Regions from separate parts of the Clostridium sp. B9 genome, predicted to be linked through region 1. Evidence: riboswitches for the same ligand, from Rfam matches in the RefSeq annotation. Region 1 holds a riboswitch; each other region holds the start of a gene.
What was found. Region 1 has a riboswitch for S-adenosylmethionine ahead of ACQZHJ_RS17410 (O-acetylhomoserine aminocarboxypropyltransferase/cysteine synthase family protein). Riboswitches for the same ligand answer to the same signal wherever they lie in the genome.
Positions count from the first base shown of each region.

Region 1 (6,156 bases):
CCTGCTATTATTGGAATTCCTCCAGCTACACTGGCCTCGTAATTCAATCCTACCCCTTCTTCATCTGCAATCTCATAAAGTTCATCACCTTGTATTGCTAATAGCATCTTATTTGCTGTTACTATATGCTTTTTGCTTCTCATTGCTTTAATTATATATTCCTTTGCTGGTTCTATTCCACCCATCAATTCAACAACTATCTTTATATCATCGTTGCTTAAAATTTCATTATAATCTGTTGTCAAAAGTTCTTTGGGAACATCAACTAATCTTGGCTTATCGATATTTCTAACTAATACCTTACTAATCTCAATATTATATCCTGACCTTTTAACAATCTCTTCTTTGTTAGCATTAAATATCTTCCAAACCCCACTACCAACATTACCTAGGCCAAGCAAAGCTATCTTTATATTCTTCATAAAATAAATCCCCCTTAGAATATTACTTATTGCTTTAATTATTTTTCACAAAATTAATCCAGTTTTTATATATTCTTTTTCCTGTTTCTTCCCAAGAAAATATAATTTCATTTTCTATATTATTCCCCAGGAAATAATTTCTAGGAAGTTCTATATTTGCCCCTTTATTCTTATCTCTTAGATACTCATTCTTTAAAACTTCCTTATCATATTCTAAGTGCCCCAAAACATAATAATCATTATAGCTTCCTTTTAATAAGCTATACTCTCCTATTTCACTTTCAGCTAAAACCCTAAGCCTTGAATCTTTTATAATATCTTCTTTGCATAAGGTTGAATGCCTTGAATGAGGACATTTAAAACCATTTTCTATACCCTTTAAAATTTCATTTTCTAATAAAACCTCATGAGAAAATACCCCAAATATTTTACTATTAACATTGATTTTTCTAACCCCATAAATATAATTCAAAGCCATTTGCGCACCCCAACAAATATAGAAGGTTGGTCGCTTATTATTCTTTAGAAACTCAATTATTTCTCTTAACTCATTTTTATATGAAATATCATTAAATTCTAAAGTTTCTAGTGGTGCTCCTGTTATTATAACTCCATCCAATTTATTCTTAAGCTCATTAAAAGTACTATAATTTTTATTCAAATATTCCTGTGATGTAAGCTTTGATTTATGAGATTTAATCCTTATAAAATCAACAAATATTTCTTCCTTAGAACTTAATAACATTTTTAATATATGCCCCTCGGTCTCTCCTTTTAATGGCATTAAGTTTAGTATTCCAATTCGTTTTTTATTATCATATGCCTCATTTTGTAGAAAGATTTCCTTAGAGTTTAAAGTTTTGATTCCTTCTAGCTCCAAAGTTTTTAAATATAAACTCATTTACTCATCACCTAATTTATTAAAAGCTTGCTCAAAATCATTTATAATATCATCTATTCCTTCTATTCCAACTGAAACTCTTATTAAATCCTCTGTAACCCCAGCCTTAACAAGATCTTCTGAAGATAATTGTCTATGAGTTGTACTAGCTGGATGAAGAAGGGTTGTTCTAACATCACCTAAATGAACAACTAATTGAGCTAACTTTAGATTATCTATAAATTTCTTTGCTGCCTCTATACCACCTTTTATTCCAAAAGATAATAGTCCAGATGCCCCTTTAACTAAATACTCTTTAGCAAATTCATAATCCTTATGAGATTCTAATAGTGGATAATCAACCCAAGTAACATTATCATTACGCTCTAAATATTTTGCTAATGCCAATGCATTTGAACTATGTCTCTCCATTCTCAGATGAAGAGTTTCTAATCCAATATTAGTTAAATATGCATTAAATGGACTAATTGTGCATCCTAAGTCTCTAAGTAGTGTAACTCTTAGTTTAGTTATATATGCAGCATTTCCAAAAGTTTCAACATATTTAACTCCATGATAACTCTCATCAGGTTCTACTAGACATGGAAATTTTCCATTTTCCCAATTAAAATTACCTCCATCAACTATTATTCCTCCTAATGCCAGAGAGTGACCATCTGAATATTTACTTGTTGAATGAACCACAACATTAGCTCCATGTTCAAAAGGATTGAATAGGTAAGGTGTTGCAACAGTATTATCTATCACTATTGGTATTTCTCTTTTCTTTGCAACTTTAGAGAATTTTTTCATATCTAAAACTCTTAAGGATGGATTTCCTAAGCTCTCTCCAAGTATAAGTTTTGTATTATCTTTAATACTTTCATTTAATTCACCTTCACTACAGTCTGGTGATATAAATGTTGTTTCAATCCCCCAATTTTTTAAAGTCACTCCTAAAAGATTGAATGTTCCTCCATAAACAGTTGATAGAACTACTATATGTTCACCAGCCTTACAAATATTCAAAACTGCTAGTAAAGTAGCTGATTGACCTGAAGATACACAAACTGCGCCAACTCCACCTTCTAGACTTACAAACTTTTCTTCTAAATTACTAACTGTAGGATTACTTATTCTAGTGTATATATGCCCTGCTTCCTTTAAGTCAAAAAGATTCGCAACTTGATCACAGTTTTCAAATTTATAAGATGTACTTTGAACTAAAGGTTGAGTTACTGGATCTCCTGAATCAGGATTAAACCCGCCCCTTATACATAATGTTTCTTTACTAAAATTGTTACCCATTATTAAATGCCCCCTTTTATTTAATACATCTTTTAAAATTATATCCCCAAATAAAAAAGCTATTTCCCTATCCAAAAGATAAAGAAATAGCTGTAAATGCATAATAAAAAACTACACAAATATACCTATAATCTCTTATCTCTCAGGATTATTCCTGCAGGATTTAGCACAATTCTGATTTATGATAATCAGCTGTTGCTAGGCTTCATCGGGCCAGTCCCTCCACCATTCTTAATAAAAGATGTATAAACACGATTTTTTAATTTTAAACCAATTATAATGTATTAAATCACTAAATTCAATATTATCCACTAATTAAATCATTAAAGTTTTTTTATCTAGGATTTTTAACACTCTTTGTCAAAATGCCAGTAGGTGTAATAAAAAATTCAATTATAAAATTATTATATAGTGGCTGATTTTCTCCGACTTTTACTCCAACATATGCTTTATAATTCATTTCACATTTGTTTTCAGTATCCATCTTAGCAACCTCTAACAGCTCAACATCCTTTAAACAATAGTAAACATCTTTCTCATAAAGCTTAACTACTTCCTCTTTAATATAAGGATTTAAAATAGTTACTATGAAAGTGTTTATAAATGGATCATTATCGTCTAGAATACTTTCTTGCTTATAAAGCTCTTCTTTAGTCTCATTACCTTCTAAACGAGTTTCATCAACTCTTATATTATAATTTCTGAATGTTCCATAATTCTCAATCTTATTAAACTCATCATAAGCTGATATAAATCTAACTATTATAGGACTATCTAATAAATTCTTATTGTCTTCTAAGAATTTTCTATCTCCATACTTTATAGCAGATAAAGCAAGTGGTAACTCTTTTCTAAAAATTCTTTCTCTTTTTGCAGCATCAGCTTTTCCACCATTTCCATCTACATAAACATATATCTTAAATATAAATCTTTTATCTACTCTCTTCCATTCTCCAAAAACTTCGTCTCTTTTCATTGAATTTATCTTATCATATGCATATGTCAACGCAACTGTGAGAAATAATTCTCCAGTTTCATCACAATGAGTCAATGTATATTTTCTTCCCTCTACAGGCTTTTCATCTGTAATCCCTGTTCTAAACTCAACACTTAACCTTCTAGGATTAAACATAACCTAACACCTCAAAAATAATACTATTAGCCATTAATTATATGAATATTTGATTATATTTATGATAAGCTAATGAAAAAAATTTTCCTTATTGGTAGAATTAACTTGAGAATAATACTACAAAGGAGAGTGCTTTATGGTAATGACAGAAAAAGAAAAAATGATAAACGGATTACCTTATAACCCTGGAGATACTGAATTAGTTAGAGATAGATTTAAGGCTAGGGTTTTATTTCAAAAATTTAATAATTTAAATCTTCCTGATAATATTGAAGAAATGGACAAGACTTTTGAAGAGAGAAGTCTTATATTAAAGAATTTATTTGGTTCAACTGGAGAAAGTATTTATATAGAACCAAACTTCAAATGTGACTATGGCTATAACATCTCAGTAGGAAATAATTTTTATGCAAATTTTGATTGTGTAATGCTTGATGTTTGTAAAATAACTATAGGAGAAAATTGTTTCTTAGCTCCTGGAGTTCATTTATATACTGCAACTCACCCATTAGATCCTATTGAAAGGTTGAAAACTGAATTTGGTAAACCAATAACAATAGGTAATAATGTTTGGATAGGTGGACATTCAACTATAAACCCTGGTGTAAACATAGGAAATAACGTAGTTGTAGCTTCTGGAGCTGTAGTTACTAAAGATGTCCCTGACAATGTTTTAGTAGGTGGGAATCCAGCAAGAATTATAAAAGAAATTAAAGTTCAAGGATAACTATTTTGGAGGGTAAATCTAATGAAAAAAATAGTGCTTGGAGGCGGGTGCTTCTGGGGAGTAGAAGAATTTCTATCAAGAATAAATGGAATTGTAGCTACAGAAGTTGGATATGCAAATGGTCGTACAGAAAATCCTACTTACGAGGAAATCTGTACTAAAAATACTTATTTTGCTGAAGTTTGTGCAGTTACTTACGATGAAACCATCTTACCACTAACTTCTTTATTAAATGAATTTTGGACTATAATAGATCCAACATCATTAAATAAACAAGGTAATGATGTTGGTAGTCAATATAGAACAGGTATTTATTATGTTGACTCTTCTGACTTAAATGAAATCTTAGAAAGTAAAGAAAACATTCAAAAATTCTATTCAAAAAAGGTTGTAACAGAAGTTAAACCACTTGAGAATTATTATAAAGCAGAAGAGTATCATCAAAAATATCTTAAAAAGAATCCTAATGGTTATTGCCACATAAGATTAGATTAAGTTGCATGAACTAAATTCTTTTTAAAAGTTAATATAAACTCTTCGGAGTCCTTTGATATTTTAGCGGCATGACTGACTATATTATCTATACAACTTAGCTCATAAGCTATTGTTAAATTAGCTCGTCTATTTTTATAGGCTTTCTGAGCTAAAACCCGAAGTTCTTCTTTTTCTTTATCCTTAAAGTCTAAGAGTGGAATTCTAGATACATATCCTGAAGTTATCATGTTGCTTCTTATCAAAGCCCCTCTAACCATATAAGTCACTAAGGATGAATTTAGATAGGCTAAAAGCCACCACATATCCTCTGTTTCACATATTATATTAGGGTTCACACCAAATGTTGCTCCCTTTGGCAATATACAAGCTGCAAACTCAATTCCAATTGATGAACATGTTAACCCAGGCTTATATAGTAATTTTTTATTTCTAACATTAAAGTTTTCAACATTCTTTTCTATGTTCAAAAAATCTTCATGCAAGTAAATAACTCTTTCTGTATAAAATTTATCTTTACCTGGATTCTTATAAAAAGGTATATTAAAAACTCCCTCTTTATTTTTAGATAAATATTTTTTATCATTTCCTGTAGATATACCAGTTACACACTTAAAGCATTCTCCTAATCTAATGTTATTAAAAAGCCTTCTTATATCTTTTGGACATTCTATGAGAAATTCTAAATTATCTTTCTTGCCATTTAGGATAATTTCATCAATTCCATATAAATTCTCACTATACTCTCCCTCTAAATTCTTTTTAAGTAATTCTCTAAACTCACACATTGATTTAGCCCTATTATTCACAATTACTTTTTTTTGATATTTCTTTCCTTTTCTTAAAATAACTATGCTTGTTCTAACATCAGCTCCCTGATTATGAAAAAGTTCTCTTGGGCACATAGTTATTTCTTCTATTGAACATTCATCTATTATTTTTTTCCTAAGTGATTTATGGTTCTTTGCTGAGAAAAATGAGTCATGAGTTATAAGTCCAATAATAGCTCCCTCTTTAGCCTTGTCTATAATCGCATATATAAACATGCTATACATATTATGAACTCCTACTTCTTGAAAAAATCCCTTTAAATATTCCTTATTCTTTTTTATAAAATCAACTTCATGACAATTGTATGGTGGGTTTGCAATATAATAATCATACTCCCACTCCTTAGTATTTTTATGAGTGCAAT
Region 1 is NZ_JBNWKA010000003.1:3,849,026-3,855,181, forward strand. Features, by position in the region: gene ACQZHJ_RS17400 (homoserine dehydrogenase) at 1-422, opposite strand, end outside; gene ACQZHJ_RS17405 (homoserine O-acetyltransferase/O-succinyltransferase family protein) at 457-1,323, opposite strand; gene ACQZHJ_RS17410 (O-acetylhomoserine aminocarboxypropyltransferase/cysteine synthase family protein) at 1,324-2,610, opposite strand; SAM riboswitch class I at 2,743-2,851, opposite strand; gene ACQZHJ_RS17415 (staygreen family protein) at 2,945-3,742, opposite strand; gene ACQZHJ_RS17420 (sugar O-acetyltransferase) at 3,879-4,469, shown strand; gene msrA (peptide-methionine (S)-S-oxide reductase MsrA) at 4,491-4,964, shown strand; gene ACQZHJ_RS17430 (N-6 DNA methylase) at 4,961-6,156, opposite strand, start outside.

Region 2 (6,156 bases), 310 kb from region 1:
AAGTTAAGCTTTTAAAACTTTCTAATACAGCCTGTTGTTGCTTATAAGTATCGTATCTCATCCAAATGGTTACACCTATAAGACCTACTCCAACAACAATCAGAAAAATTCCTAGAATATTTCTAATTTTTCCCCACACTTCTCAATACACCCTTTCTATTTAATTTTGCCCTTTTATTATACCATAGCACATATTATATCTATATAAAATTTTAAGAGGTATAATATATCTTTTACAATTATTTGATTTATGCCCATAAACTAATTTTACTTTAATATAATACTGCTTTTGTTACAAACAAATTTTCTTTTTTAATGTAACTTAATAAATCTCATATCAAAATATAATATATTAGACTTTGATATGAGATTTATAATTCTATATAATTAATCATAAAGTATTTTATTTAACGCTCTGTTTTAAACCGTTGTTACTTTCTAGATATAATTAGAAATCAACACTCACTTAAAACAAAGCCATATTTTAAAGAGGTGATTAAGATGAGAATAGGTATGGGGTACGATGTACATAAACTTGTTGAAAAAAGAGATTTAATCCTTGGAGGAGTTAAAATCCCTTATGAAAAAGGGCTTTTAGGTCACTCTGATGCAGATGTTTTATTACATGCTATTATGGATTCACTTTTAGGAGCTTCTGCCCTTGGTGATATAGGTAAGCACTTCCCAGATACTGATCCCAAATATAAAGGTGCAGATAGCATAAAATTACTAGAGTTTGTTGGTGAACTTTTATATAAAAATAATTATAAAATCTCAAATATAGATGCAACAATAATAGCTCAAAGACCTAAGATGGCTCCGCATATTCCTAAAATGAGAGAAAATATAGCTAAAGCATTAAAAATAGATTTAGATCAAATAAATGTTAAAGCTACAACAGAAGAAGGTCTTGGCTTCACTGGTTCAGGTGAAGGTATATCTTCTCAAAGTATTTGTCTTATAACTAAACAAATATAAAATAAGACTATGTTTTAAATCAACACTTACTTAAAACATAATCTAAAATAAAAAACTGTGGATAAGATTGCCCCAAATCTTATCCACAGTTTTTTCCATATATAATTATCCCCTTTAAGTGCTTATTGCTATAAAATTATTGAGTTACTGCAACATCTAAGTCAGCACTTGGTACTGTAACTTCTTTCTTTTGGAAAAATGCTATAAATATTATTGCACTTATTCCCATTAAGTAAGGATAGAATAAAAATTTCATTATTTCAAATGAAGTTAATCCAGTTAAAGCTGCTGCTGACATTAATTGTGCTCCATAAGGTATTATTCCTTGAACAGAACATGAAAACATATCTAATATTCCTGCAACTCTTTTTGAATCTAAATTATACTTATCTGAAATATCTTTAGCTAAAGGTCCTACTGTTACTATAGCTATAGTGTTATTAGCTGTACATGCATCAACTAAACTTACTAATAAACCAACACCAAATTCTGCCCCTCTTTTGCCATTAATCCTCTTAGTAACTAAATTTAACACATAATCTATTCCGCCATTCTCTTTTATAATTTCAACAATTCCCCCAATTATTATTGAAATTAATATAAGTTCACTCATTCCAGCAACCCCAGCTGAAATTGAATCAAAGAATATTTTAATACTCATAGATCCTGTTAAAAATCCTATTCCACCAGCTAAAACTATTCCACCTGATAATATAGCTATTACATTAACCCCCATTAATGCTGCTACTAATATTCCTAAGTAAGGTACAACCTTTATTAAACTATACTCATAGTTTCCAGCCATAGAAACATCTGCTCCACTTCCTAGGAAAGCATAAGCTATTACAACTAAGATTGCTGCTGGTAAAACAACTTTAAAATTGACCTTAAATTTATCTCTCATTTCACACCCTTGAGTTTTAGTAGCTGCTATTGTTGTATCAGAAATCATTGATAGATTGTCCCCAAACATTGCTCCACCGACTACTGCTCCAACAATCAAAGGTAATCCTATATTTGTTTTTTCTGCTATCCCCATAGCTATTGGTGCTATAGCAGCTATTGTTCCCATTGATGTTCCTAAGGATATAGCTATAAATGATGCTATTAGGAATATACCTGCTATAAGTATGTTTTGAGGTAATATTGATAATCCTAAATTAACAGTTGATTCAACTGCTCCCATATTCTTTGCTACTTCTGCAAAAGCGCCTGCTAATATAAATATTAGACACATTAAAATTATATTACTGTTTCCAGCCCCCTTACAAAAAGTCTCTATATTCTTCTCAATTCCATTCTTTCTATTCATGAAAATACCAACTAAAGCTGCTATTATTCCTGGAACTAAAACAGATACTGAGTAAAAATCCTTCATCAAAATTGAAGTTCCTAAATAGATTGCTACAAAAATTATTAATGGTAATAATGCTGAAAATTTACCTTCTTTTTTCATTTTCTCTCCTCCTAATCTATTTAATAAACCTATCTTTATTTATCCTACAAAATAAAAAAACTCCTATCCTTAGATAGAAGTTATTATTCTTACAGATTCGTTTTCTTATCTCTCAGTTTCTACCGCAGGATTTAGCACCGCTATAAATCTTTGCACAACAAAATATTACTGAATCTAAACTTTTTAAAATCAGTATAGTTTAACCGCAAAGAATTACCGGTTGCTGGGTTTCACAGGGCCAGTCCCTCCACCTCTCTTGATAAGATTTATTAAATTTTATTTTCTAAATAGTATCATGCTACTTTTTCAATGTCAATGATATTTTGCACTTTTTAACATTTTATTCATTTAATGATTATTTGTTTACTAATTTATATAATAAGCTTTCTAAAGCTATTCCTTCATTTGGTGGATAGTCAAATTGTTCACTATATTCAATAGCTTCAGCTATAAAATCACAAGCTTTTCCCAGAGATTCTTCTATAGATTCGCCTCTTAATACTCCACCAATTAAAAGTGAAGCAAAAGCATCTCCAGTTCCGCAATAAAAAGCATCTATTTTTTTATGAGAATATGTGTAAAACATATTTTCCTCTTTATCATAAAGAACAGTATCAATATATTCTTTTCCTTTTATGCTAGGAACACTTGTTATTATGCTTATTTTAGGACCTAATTTACTCAAAGAAATTAAGAAATCTTTTACTTCTTCCTTAGTTAAATCCTCTTTGTATTCTCTTCCTAAAAGTAAAGTAGCCTCTGTTATATTTGGAGTTATTATATCTGCACTTTTTATTAAGATTCGCATCTCATCAATCATTTTTTCATCCATTCCATCATATAACTTTCCGTTATCAGCCATAACTGGATCTATAACCACTAAAGTATCATTTTCTTTAAAATCTTTTATAAAATCCTCAACAAATTTAACTTGCTTTGGATCTGCTAAATATCCACTATATATACATTGAAAATCTAAATTTAGTTTTTTCCAATGATTTTTTGTTTCATATATAAAATCACTTAATCCTCTAATAGCTGGTTTTCCAAATCCATCTGTATGCGTTGATAATACTGCAGTAGGAAGTGGACAAACTTGATTTCCCATTGAAGATAATATAGGAATTATAGTTGCCAAAGCTGCTCTTCCATAACATGAAATATCATGTATTGCAGCTACCTTCTTCATTGGTCTCATATATTTATCTCCCTTCAAATATCCACAAAAATTTTATTCTTTAATATTATATTGTTTACTTAAAGTTATATCAAATGTATCGATTCTATTATATCCCCTTCAAAGTTATGTCTTAAGATATAACTGAAAATAACTACTCACTTAAAATAAAATATTATTGAAAATTAGATGTTATTTCATAAAAAGATCTATATAACTTTATCTAAAGTAATATCTTTTTATAAAAAAAAGCATCGCTTAAGTTAAGCGATGCTTGGTGCACCATCAGGGATTCGAACCCTGGACTCCCTGATTAAGAGTCAGGTGCTCTACCAACTGAGCTAATGGTGCATATTTACTTTTATTTAACTTCTTAACTATTATTGAATAAATTTACAGTCATAGTTAAAAAATGGAGCGGGTACCGGGAATCGAACCCGGGTATCCAGCTTGGAAGGCTGGTGTTCTACCATTGAACTACACCCGCTTAGTATGTTTATATATTAACATATTGTTAATATATTGTCAACAAGTTTTTCCATAAAAAATTTGGCTGGGATAGCAGGATTCGAACCTGCGAATGACGGAGTCAAAGTCCGTTGCCTTACCGCTTGGCGATATCCCAGTATGGTGTACCTTAAGGGATTCGAACCCCTGACCCACGGCTTAGAAGGCCGTTGCTCTATCCAGCTGAGCTAAAGATACAAACTTGAATCAACAAAAATTATTATACATATTTCTTTTTAATATGTCAACATTTTTTTATATTATTTTTATAATTTTATTTTAATTAATACTAAGCGTGTTGATTTTAAACAACATCTTCCAAATATTTGAATAATACTTTTTTAAATATTGCTTCATCTTCTTTATTTTTATGAGCATTAGCACATACTTTAAACCATTCTTCAGCAGTCATTCCTATAGTTTCTTCATAGCATTTCTCACAATCAGTTTGTAAATTAGTATCAACAACGAATTTTCCTAATTGTTCAGCATTATTAAAAACTTTTATATATAAAAATTCATCGTCATCTCCAAGCCAGTTGTTGTTAAATCTACTACAAAAGATTCTTAACTTTCTCATTCCATTATCAGCACTTAACCCATTTATTTTTTTTAAGGCTGCAATATCATTTTTCATTTTCTTCTTATCTTCTTCACTAGCTTTACTATTTATCATAGAAACTATTTTTTCAACATCAATTGATGGTATATGTGTTATTAATTTTTTCTTACCTTCAACCCATTTATAATAGGCTTCTGGCATAAAAACGTATTGAATAAATTGTACTAAGCGATTAAAGTTTGGAACCATTACCCAAACATTTTGTATTCCAACATTTCTATTAAATATCACATAATGTAGATATTTTGTATCTTCAGTTATAGGTTCATTTTTGAACATTCTACCTTTTAGGGTTTCATTTTTTCTTATTAACTCACCCCAAAACTTTTCGGGATTTTCTTCTTGTTTAAATTTTTGATGAAATAAGTTACGCATTGCAAAACCCCCTTTGTATATACGTTATACTTTAATTATATTGTTAACTTTTTGTTACATCAAAGCTTAAAAAAAACTATATTTCCTTATATATCCTCATATAGTTCTAAATACCTTACTTATATTGATAAAACCTATTTTTTATGCTATTTTAGTACTATAAATGGGTATATAAAAAAGTGAGGAGGATTATATGTCTTATTATTGTGAAATTTGCGGTGATTATGCAGATGTTCACCACATAGTTCATAAATCAAAAGGTGGTCTAGATTTCAATTTAAACTATAAATATTTATGCAGAAAACACCACCGTTCTAAAAGTGGTCCTCATAGAGATAAGGTCATTGATTTAAAATATAAACTTGAAATGCAAAATAACCTTTTTGAACTTTTTAAAAAGGATTTTTATACAGGAAATGAGGTTAAGAAAATGCTTGGTCTTACACCTGGTTCACTAAAAAAACTTACTAAAGACCTTAAACTATTTAAAGAAGGCTACTCTAAAGATGATTTAATATTTAGACTTATGGGAAAAAAGATTTATTCAGAAGAATATATAGAAGATTTTATATTGCAAAAAGCAATTAGTTGTATTTAAAGCTAACAAGAAAATAACTCTTGTTAGCTTTTTTTGTAATTAATTTGTATGTTGGTTTGTATATATTACGTTATATTATTTTTTAGAAAAATTATTAAAAGCACAAAAAAACAACTGAAATCTCAGTTGCTTTACTATGGAGCGGAAGACGGGACTCGAACCCGCAACTTTCACCTTGGCAAGGTGACACTCTACCATTGAGTCACTCCCGCATATTTATTTTTTTCATAAATGGAGCGGGTACCGGGAATCGAACCCGGGTATCCCGCTTGGAAGGCTGGTGTTCTACCATTGAACTACACCCGCTTAGTTTTGGTGCAGATGAAGGGAGTCGAACCCCCACGCCTAAGGCGCTAGATCCTAAGTCTAGTGCGTCTGCCAATTCCGCCACATCTGCAAAACTATACTATTATTATAATATTTTTAATTTTGCATTTCAAGTA
Region 2 is NZ_JBNWKA010000003.1:3,535,904-3,542,059, forward strand. Features, by position in the region: gene ACQZHJ_RS15855 (class D sortase) at 1-139, opposite strand, end outside; gene ispF (2-C-methyl-D-erythritol 2,4-cyclodiphosphate synthase) at 502-978, shown strand; gene ACQZHJ_RS15865 (Na+/H+ antiporter NhaC family protein) at 1,115-2,434, opposite strand; SAM riboswitch class I at 2,537-2,700, opposite strand; gene ACQZHJ_RS15870 (pyridoxamine kinase) at 2,790-3,632, opposite strand; tRNA gene ACQZHJ_RS15875 (tRNA-Lys) at 3,887-3,962, opposite strand; tRNA gene ACQZHJ_RS15880 (tRNA-Gly) at 4,025-4,098, opposite strand; tRNA gene ACQZHJ_RS15885 (tRNA-Gln) at 4,162-4,236, opposite strand; tRNA gene ACQZHJ_RS15890 (tRNA-Arg) at 4,240-4,316, opposite strand; gene ACQZHJ_RS15895 (hypothetical protein) at 4,423-5,115, opposite strand; gene ACQZHJ_RS15900 (HNH endonuclease) at 5,309-5,713, shown strand; tRNA gene ACQZHJ_RS15905 (tRNA-Gly) at 5,851-5,925, opposite strand; tRNA gene ACQZHJ_RS15910 (tRNA-Gly) at 5,946-6,019, opposite strand; tRNA gene ACQZHJ_RS15915 (tRNA-Leu) at 6,027-6,110, opposite strand.
Region 2: it holds a riboswitch for S-adenosylmethionine, as region 1 does, so the genes downstream of both, ACQZHJ_RS15865 (Na+/H+ antiporter NhaC family protein) here and ACQZHJ_RS17410 (O-acetylhomoserine aminocarboxypropyltransferase/cysteine synthase family protein) in region 1, are expected to answer to the same signal.

Region 3 (6,156 bases), 510 kb from region 1:
TTATAAAGTTAAGTCTAATTGGTCTGCTTGTGAAAGAATCTATATTTTCAGAAGAATCAACAATTGCTATTATTGAAGCATCTCCAACACTTCTTAGAGATTTGCCAACACCCTTTCCAGGATGAATTGGTTCATTTCGTGTATGGATTTCTCCTATTGATTTAGAATCTCCTAAACAGGCATCTATTGCGATTATATGATGATCAGGATATTTTTTTAATATTTCTGTTATTTTCTTATCAAGGTTTAAAGCATGTATTGGTGAATCTAATGTTCCAAGTACCTCAAGTGGAAAAAACTTTTTCTTCAAGAGTGTTCCAACTAAAGGACCTAAGCAATCACCTATACATTTATCTGTTCCTATACACACTATTAATGTTTTTTCATTAATATGATCTTTTAAAAAGTTTGATATTTCATAATAAGCCAAATAATTTTCATAATAGGTTTTAATTTTTTTCAATATCTCACCTCCTGATAAAGTATATGAGAGTAAATGAGTAAATATTAAAGAGGAGTATAAAAAAGATTTTAAAAGGCAATTATTAAGACAGGAGGTGGTCTTAAATGAATAAGAGGTTTTTCACTTTTGTAATCTTATTTTTAACAACAGTAACAGTTGGAATTATGTTTTGGAGTACAAGCGCAAGATTTAATTTAAGTAAAGAAATTAATGATGGAAAATTAAAAAATGAATTTGTAGAACAAGAATTAGACACAGATAGAATAATAAAAGAAATAGAGAAAAATATAATTAGTGAAAATGTTAGAGATATTGATAATGAAACTGAAAATAATGATTTAGAAAAAGATAGTAGTAACAGGAAAGATATAATTGATAAAGAGGAAAGTGGCGATGAGATAAATAATAAATCTAAGGTAAATAAAGATAGAGAATATATTATAAATGATGTGGAAGGAGATTACTCTAATAAAGGTAATTATTCCTTAGAAGAAGAGGAGGAGAGTTTAGAAGTATTTAAGGTAGATAAATTTTCTATACCTTCAAGAATAAAGAGAAGTGATAAATTAAAACTTTTATCAATAGCTAAAAATTTAAGTATTGTAGATTATGGAGTTTTGTTAGAACATGTAAAAAGAAGTGATGAATTAGGTGCTGCAGTAGATATATTTAAGATATTAAAGAATAAATTGGATGATGATGATTATAATCTCATTAAAGAAGTAATGAATCCATATATTAATATTGAGTTAATAGAGAACAATATTTAATATAAATAAAGCAAAATAATAACTAGTGCAAAATGGAGTAAATAATAGAAATTAAAAGTAAATTAAAAATAAGTTAACATAATAGCTTTAAATGGCCTTAAATTAAGTTTGAAATAAACAGCGTAACAATATATACTAAGTCTTGTCGATTGGCGGTGAGCCAAAACGACAGAAAAAAATAAATGCGCTGGTGTGGCTCAATTGGCAGAGCAGCTGACTTGTAATCAGCAGGTTATCGGTTCAAGTCCGATCATCAGCTCCATAAGTGGTGGAATTCCCGAGTGGCCAAAGGGGGCAGACTGTAAATCTGTTGTCGGACGACTTCGAAGGTTCGAATCCTTCTTCCACCACCAATAAGGTCGCATAGCTCAGCTGGGAGAGCACCTGCCTTACAAGCAGGGGGTCACAGGTTCGATCCCTGTTGCGACCACCATTAAATAAATTTAATAAATGTGCTGGTGTGGCTCAATTGGCAGAGCAGCTGACTTGTAATCAGCAGGTTATCGGTTCAAGTCCGATCATCAGCTCCACAAGTGGTGGAATTCCCGAGTGGCCAAAGGGGGCAGACTGTAAATCTGTTGTCGGACGACTTCGAAGGTTCGAATCCTTCTTCCACCACCATTTATAAAATAAAATATTAAACACTATGCTGGTGTGGCTCAATTGGCAGAGCAGCTGACTTGTAATCAGCAGGTTATCGGTTCAAGTCCGATCATCAGCTCCAAATGTGGTGGAATTCCCGAGTGGCCAAAGGGGGCAGACTGTAAATCTGTTGTCGGACGACTTCGAAGGTTCGAATCCTTCTTCCACCACCAGCAAGAGACACTTATCAAAGTGTCTCTTTATTTAAAATAATATCGAATTAAAATAGAATATTTAGTATTTATATACTCTTATCCAGAGAGGTGGAGGGAACAAGGCCCTATGAAACCCGGCAACCAGTGAGCAATCACCACGGTGCCAATTCCGGTAAAGAAAATTCTTTACAAGATGAGAGAAGATAAATTTAGTGTATAACTAGAATCTCTTCTTAAATCTATAAAAGGATTAAGAAGAGATTTTTTTGTTTAATAAAAAAATATTTTTTAACAGCGCGCATTAAATTATGGTTTTTATTAGACAGTTTAATTAGAGATATTGTTTTAAATAATTGGATAGAATAATTTATGAATTAGTAAGAATATTTAGGGTTTTTAAATAAAAGATATATGAAAGGGGTGAATAAGCTATTCTAAAGACGTTAGAATAGCGATATAAACATGAAAAGATTATTTACATCAGAATCAGTTACAGAAGGACATCCAGATAAAATATGTGATCAAATTTCAGATGCAGTTTTAGATGCTATATTTGATAAAGATCCAAATGCAAGAGTTGCTTGTGAGACAGCTGTTACTACAGGATTAGTAATGGTTATGGGAGAAATAACAACTAATTGTTATGTTGATATTCCTAAGATAGCAAGAGAAACAATTAGAGAAATTGGTTATGACAGAGCTAAATATGGATTTGACTGTGAAACTTGTTCAGTTATGACTACAATAGATGAGCAATCTTCAGATATAGCTATGGGGGTTGATGAGGCTCTAGAGTCAAGAGAAGGTGAGAAAATTGACATAGACGCTGTTGGAGCAGGAGACCAAGGTATGATGTTTGGTTTTGCTACAAATGAAACAGAAGAATTTATGCCAGCTCCAATCGCTATGGCTCATAGATTATCAAGAAGATTAACAGAAGTAAGAAAGAACGGAACTTTACCTTACTTAAGACCAGATGGAAAAACTCAAGTTACAGTTGAGTATGAAGATAATAAACCAGTTAGAATAGATGCTATAGTAATATCTACTCAACATGGACCAGAAGTTACTCAAGAGCAAATTCAAGAGGATTTAATGGAGCATGTTATAAAAGCTGTTATACCAGCTGAGTTATTAGATGAAGAAACTAAGTACTACATTAACCCAACAGGAAGATTCGTTATTGGAGGGACCTCAAGGGGATGCTGGATTAACAGGAAGAAAAATTATAGTTGATACTTACGGTGGATATGGAAGACACGGTGGTGGTGCTTTCTCAGGAAAAGACCCAACTAAGGTTGATAGATCAGCAGCTTACGCAGCTAGATGGGTAGCTAAGAACTTAGTTGCTGCAGGTGTTGCAGATAAGTTAGAAGTTCAAGTTGCATATGCAATAGGTGTTGCTAAGCCTGTATCAATAATCGTAGATACTTTTGGAACAGGAAAAATATCAGATGCTGAAATAGTTAATATAATAAACAAAGTATTTGATTTAAGACCAGGAGCTATAATAAGAGACTTAGATTTAAGAAGACCAATCTACAAGCAAACAGCTGCTTATGGACATTTCGGAAGAACAGATGTTGAACTTCCATGGGAAAACTTAAATAAAGTTGAAGAAATAAAGAAAAATCTTTAATATATAGAAGAACCAATTAAGAATTCCTTAGTTGGTTCTTTATATATTATTAATTGAAGTTTATGTGATTTAAAAATAAAGCGAAATAGAAAAATACCTACTAGAAATTAATCTAGTAGGTATTTTTTTCTATGCTTGGTGAACTAGTTTTCCGTTAACTATTACATATTTGATATCTATGTTTTCATCGAAAAGTATTAAGTCAGCGTCGTAGCCTTCTTTGATTAATCCTTTTCTGTCATTTACTTTACAGTGTCTAGCTCCGTTATAAGTAGCCATTTTAATAACTTCGTTTAGTGGATAGTCTGTATTGTTGAATATGTTCTTAACTGCAACATCTAAAGTTAAGATAGAACCTGCTAATGAACCAGTCAATAGTCTCGCAGCTCCATTTTTAACTTCAACATCTTGACCGCCTAGTGAGTACATTCCATCAGGCATACAACAAGCCATCATAGCATCAGTTATTAATAACATCTTATCTGTTCCTTTTTGTTTATAAGCTACTCTTAAACTTGGATATGCTATATGAATACCATCTGATATTGTTTCAGTAGTTATTTCACTATCAAAAACAGCACCTACAACACCAGGTTCTCTATGAGTAAATGGAGTCATAGCATTGAATAAGTGAGTAGCATGTGAGCATCCACACTTGATTCCTTCCATAGCTTCTTCATAATTTGCTTTAGTGTGTCCCATTGAAACTACTATTCCTTTTTCGCTTAAGAATTTAGTAAGTTCTTTAGCACCATCTATTTCTGGAGCAAGAGTTATTGAAACAACATCGTCTTCATGCTCTCCAACTAACTTATAAAAGTTCTCTTTTGTTGGAGGTATTAGGAAATCAGGGTTTTGTGCACCTATAGCACTTGGACTTATGAATGGACCTTCTAAGTGAGCACCTAAAACATTAGCACCGTCAGTTCCTTCAGTTTTTGCTTTGTGTATAGCTTTCATTGATTGGCATACATCTTCAGCAGCAACTGTCATTGTTGTTGGTAAGAATGAAGTAGTACCATGTTTAACTATAACTTTTGAAATTTCGTTTATAGCATCAAAAGTACCATCCATAGTATCGTGTCCACCAGCTCCGTGTATATGAACATCTATAAATCCAGGAGATAGGAATAAACCTTGTCCATCTAATACTTCACAATTAGTTTCTTCTACTGGATTTATAGCTTTTATCTTTCCGTTTTCAATAAGTATATTTCCAGCTTCAATTCTATCCAAATATACTATATTACAATTTTTTATTAACATACGAATCACCTTCCTCAATATTAATATTAAGATTTTCACTTCACCAAGTCAACAAAATAAAGTTTATGATTTAAAATTAACAATTGTGATATAATTAATAGTAATAACAATTTAAGAGAAACCTTTTTGGAGGTAATATGGAAGTATTAAATGGAATAGTTGAAAGTATAGTATTTAAGAGCTCTGATACAGGGTATACAGTAATAAAATTTAGAGAAAATAATAATATTCATACAATAGTAGGAGTTCTTCCACACATAAAGGAAGGACAGAATTTAAAAATAACAGGAAACTGGGTAAATCATTCTCAGTTTGGAAAACAATTTAAGGTAGAAGAGTGTGAGGAAATATTACCAACTTCAGAAGCAGGTATAGAGAAGTATTTATCTTCTGGAATAATACAAGGAATAGGTCCTGTTACTGCAAAAAAAATTGTTAAAAAGTTTGGAGCAGATACATTAAATATTTTAGATAATCATATAGAGAGATTAAAAGAAATAGAGGGAATAGGAAAGAAAAAGCTTGATACTGTTATTGAGTCTTACAGAGAACAGAGTGAACTTAAAAATATAACAATATTCCTTCAAACTCATGGCTTAAGTGTAAATCAGTGTTTAAAAATATATAAGAAATATGGAGCAGGCGCAGTTGAAACTGTTAAAAATAATCCATATGTTTTGTGTGATGAAATATCAGGAATAGGATTCAAAACGTCAGATAAAATAGCTAGGAGTCTAGGGATAGAAGTTGATTCTCCATTTAGAATTCAAAGTGGAATAAGATATGTAATAAATGAATTCTGTGCTAATGGACACACATTTATGCCAAAGGAAGAACTTCTTAAAGAAGCAAGTAATGTTTTAACTGTTGATGAAAAAATAATAGATGAAAATATAAAAAATGCAGCTTTAGATAGAAAGATAAAATTAGAAAAAGTTCATGATAAAGAAGGTGTATTTACAATACCTAATTATTATTGTGAACTTGGAATAACGAATAGGATTTTAACATTAGCAATTAGCAATTTTCAAAGTATAAATGTTGATGTTGATCACTTAATAGTTCAGTTTGAAAAGAAGAATAACATAACTTTTGCTGAGTCACAAAAGGATGCTATAATAAGTGCTTTTCAAAATGGAATCGAGATAATAACTGGAGGTCCAGGAACAGGTAAGACAACTATAATAAAGTGTATAATTGAAATATTTGAAACTTGTGGAT
Region 3 is NZ_JBNWKA010000003.1:3,340,816-3,346,971, reverse strand. Features, by position in the region: gene yyaC (spore protease YyaC) at 1-463, opposite strand, end outside; gene ACQZHJ_RS14830 (hypothetical protein) at 568-1,233, shown strand; tRNA gene ACQZHJ_RS14825 (tRNA-Thr) at 1,420-1,495, shown strand; tRNA gene ACQZHJ_RS14820 (tRNA-Tyr) at 1,501-1,586, shown strand; tRNA gene ACQZHJ_RS14815 (tRNA-Val) at 1,591-1,666, shown strand; tRNA gene ACQZHJ_RS14810 (tRNA-Thr) at 1,688-1,763, shown strand; tRNA gene ACQZHJ_RS14805 (tRNA-Tyr) at 1,769-1,854, shown strand; tRNA gene ACQZHJ_RS14800 (tRNA-Thr) at 1,882-1,957, shown strand; tRNA gene ACQZHJ_RS14795 (tRNA-Tyr) at 1,963-2,048, shown strand; SAM riboswitch class I at 2,124-2,230, shown strand; partial or broken gene metK (methionine adenosyltransferase) at 2,493-3,669, shown strand; gene nagA (N-acetylglucosamine-6-phosphate deacetylase) at 3,799-4,935, opposite strand; partial or broken gene recD2 (SF1B family DNA helicase RecD2) at 5,073-6,156, shown strand, end outside.
Region 3: it holds a riboswitch for S-adenosylmethionine, as region 1 does, so the genes downstream of both, metK (methionine adenosyltransferase) here and ACQZHJ_RS17410 (O-acetylhomoserine aminocarboxypropyltransferase/cysteine synthase family protein) in region 1, are expected to answer to the same signal.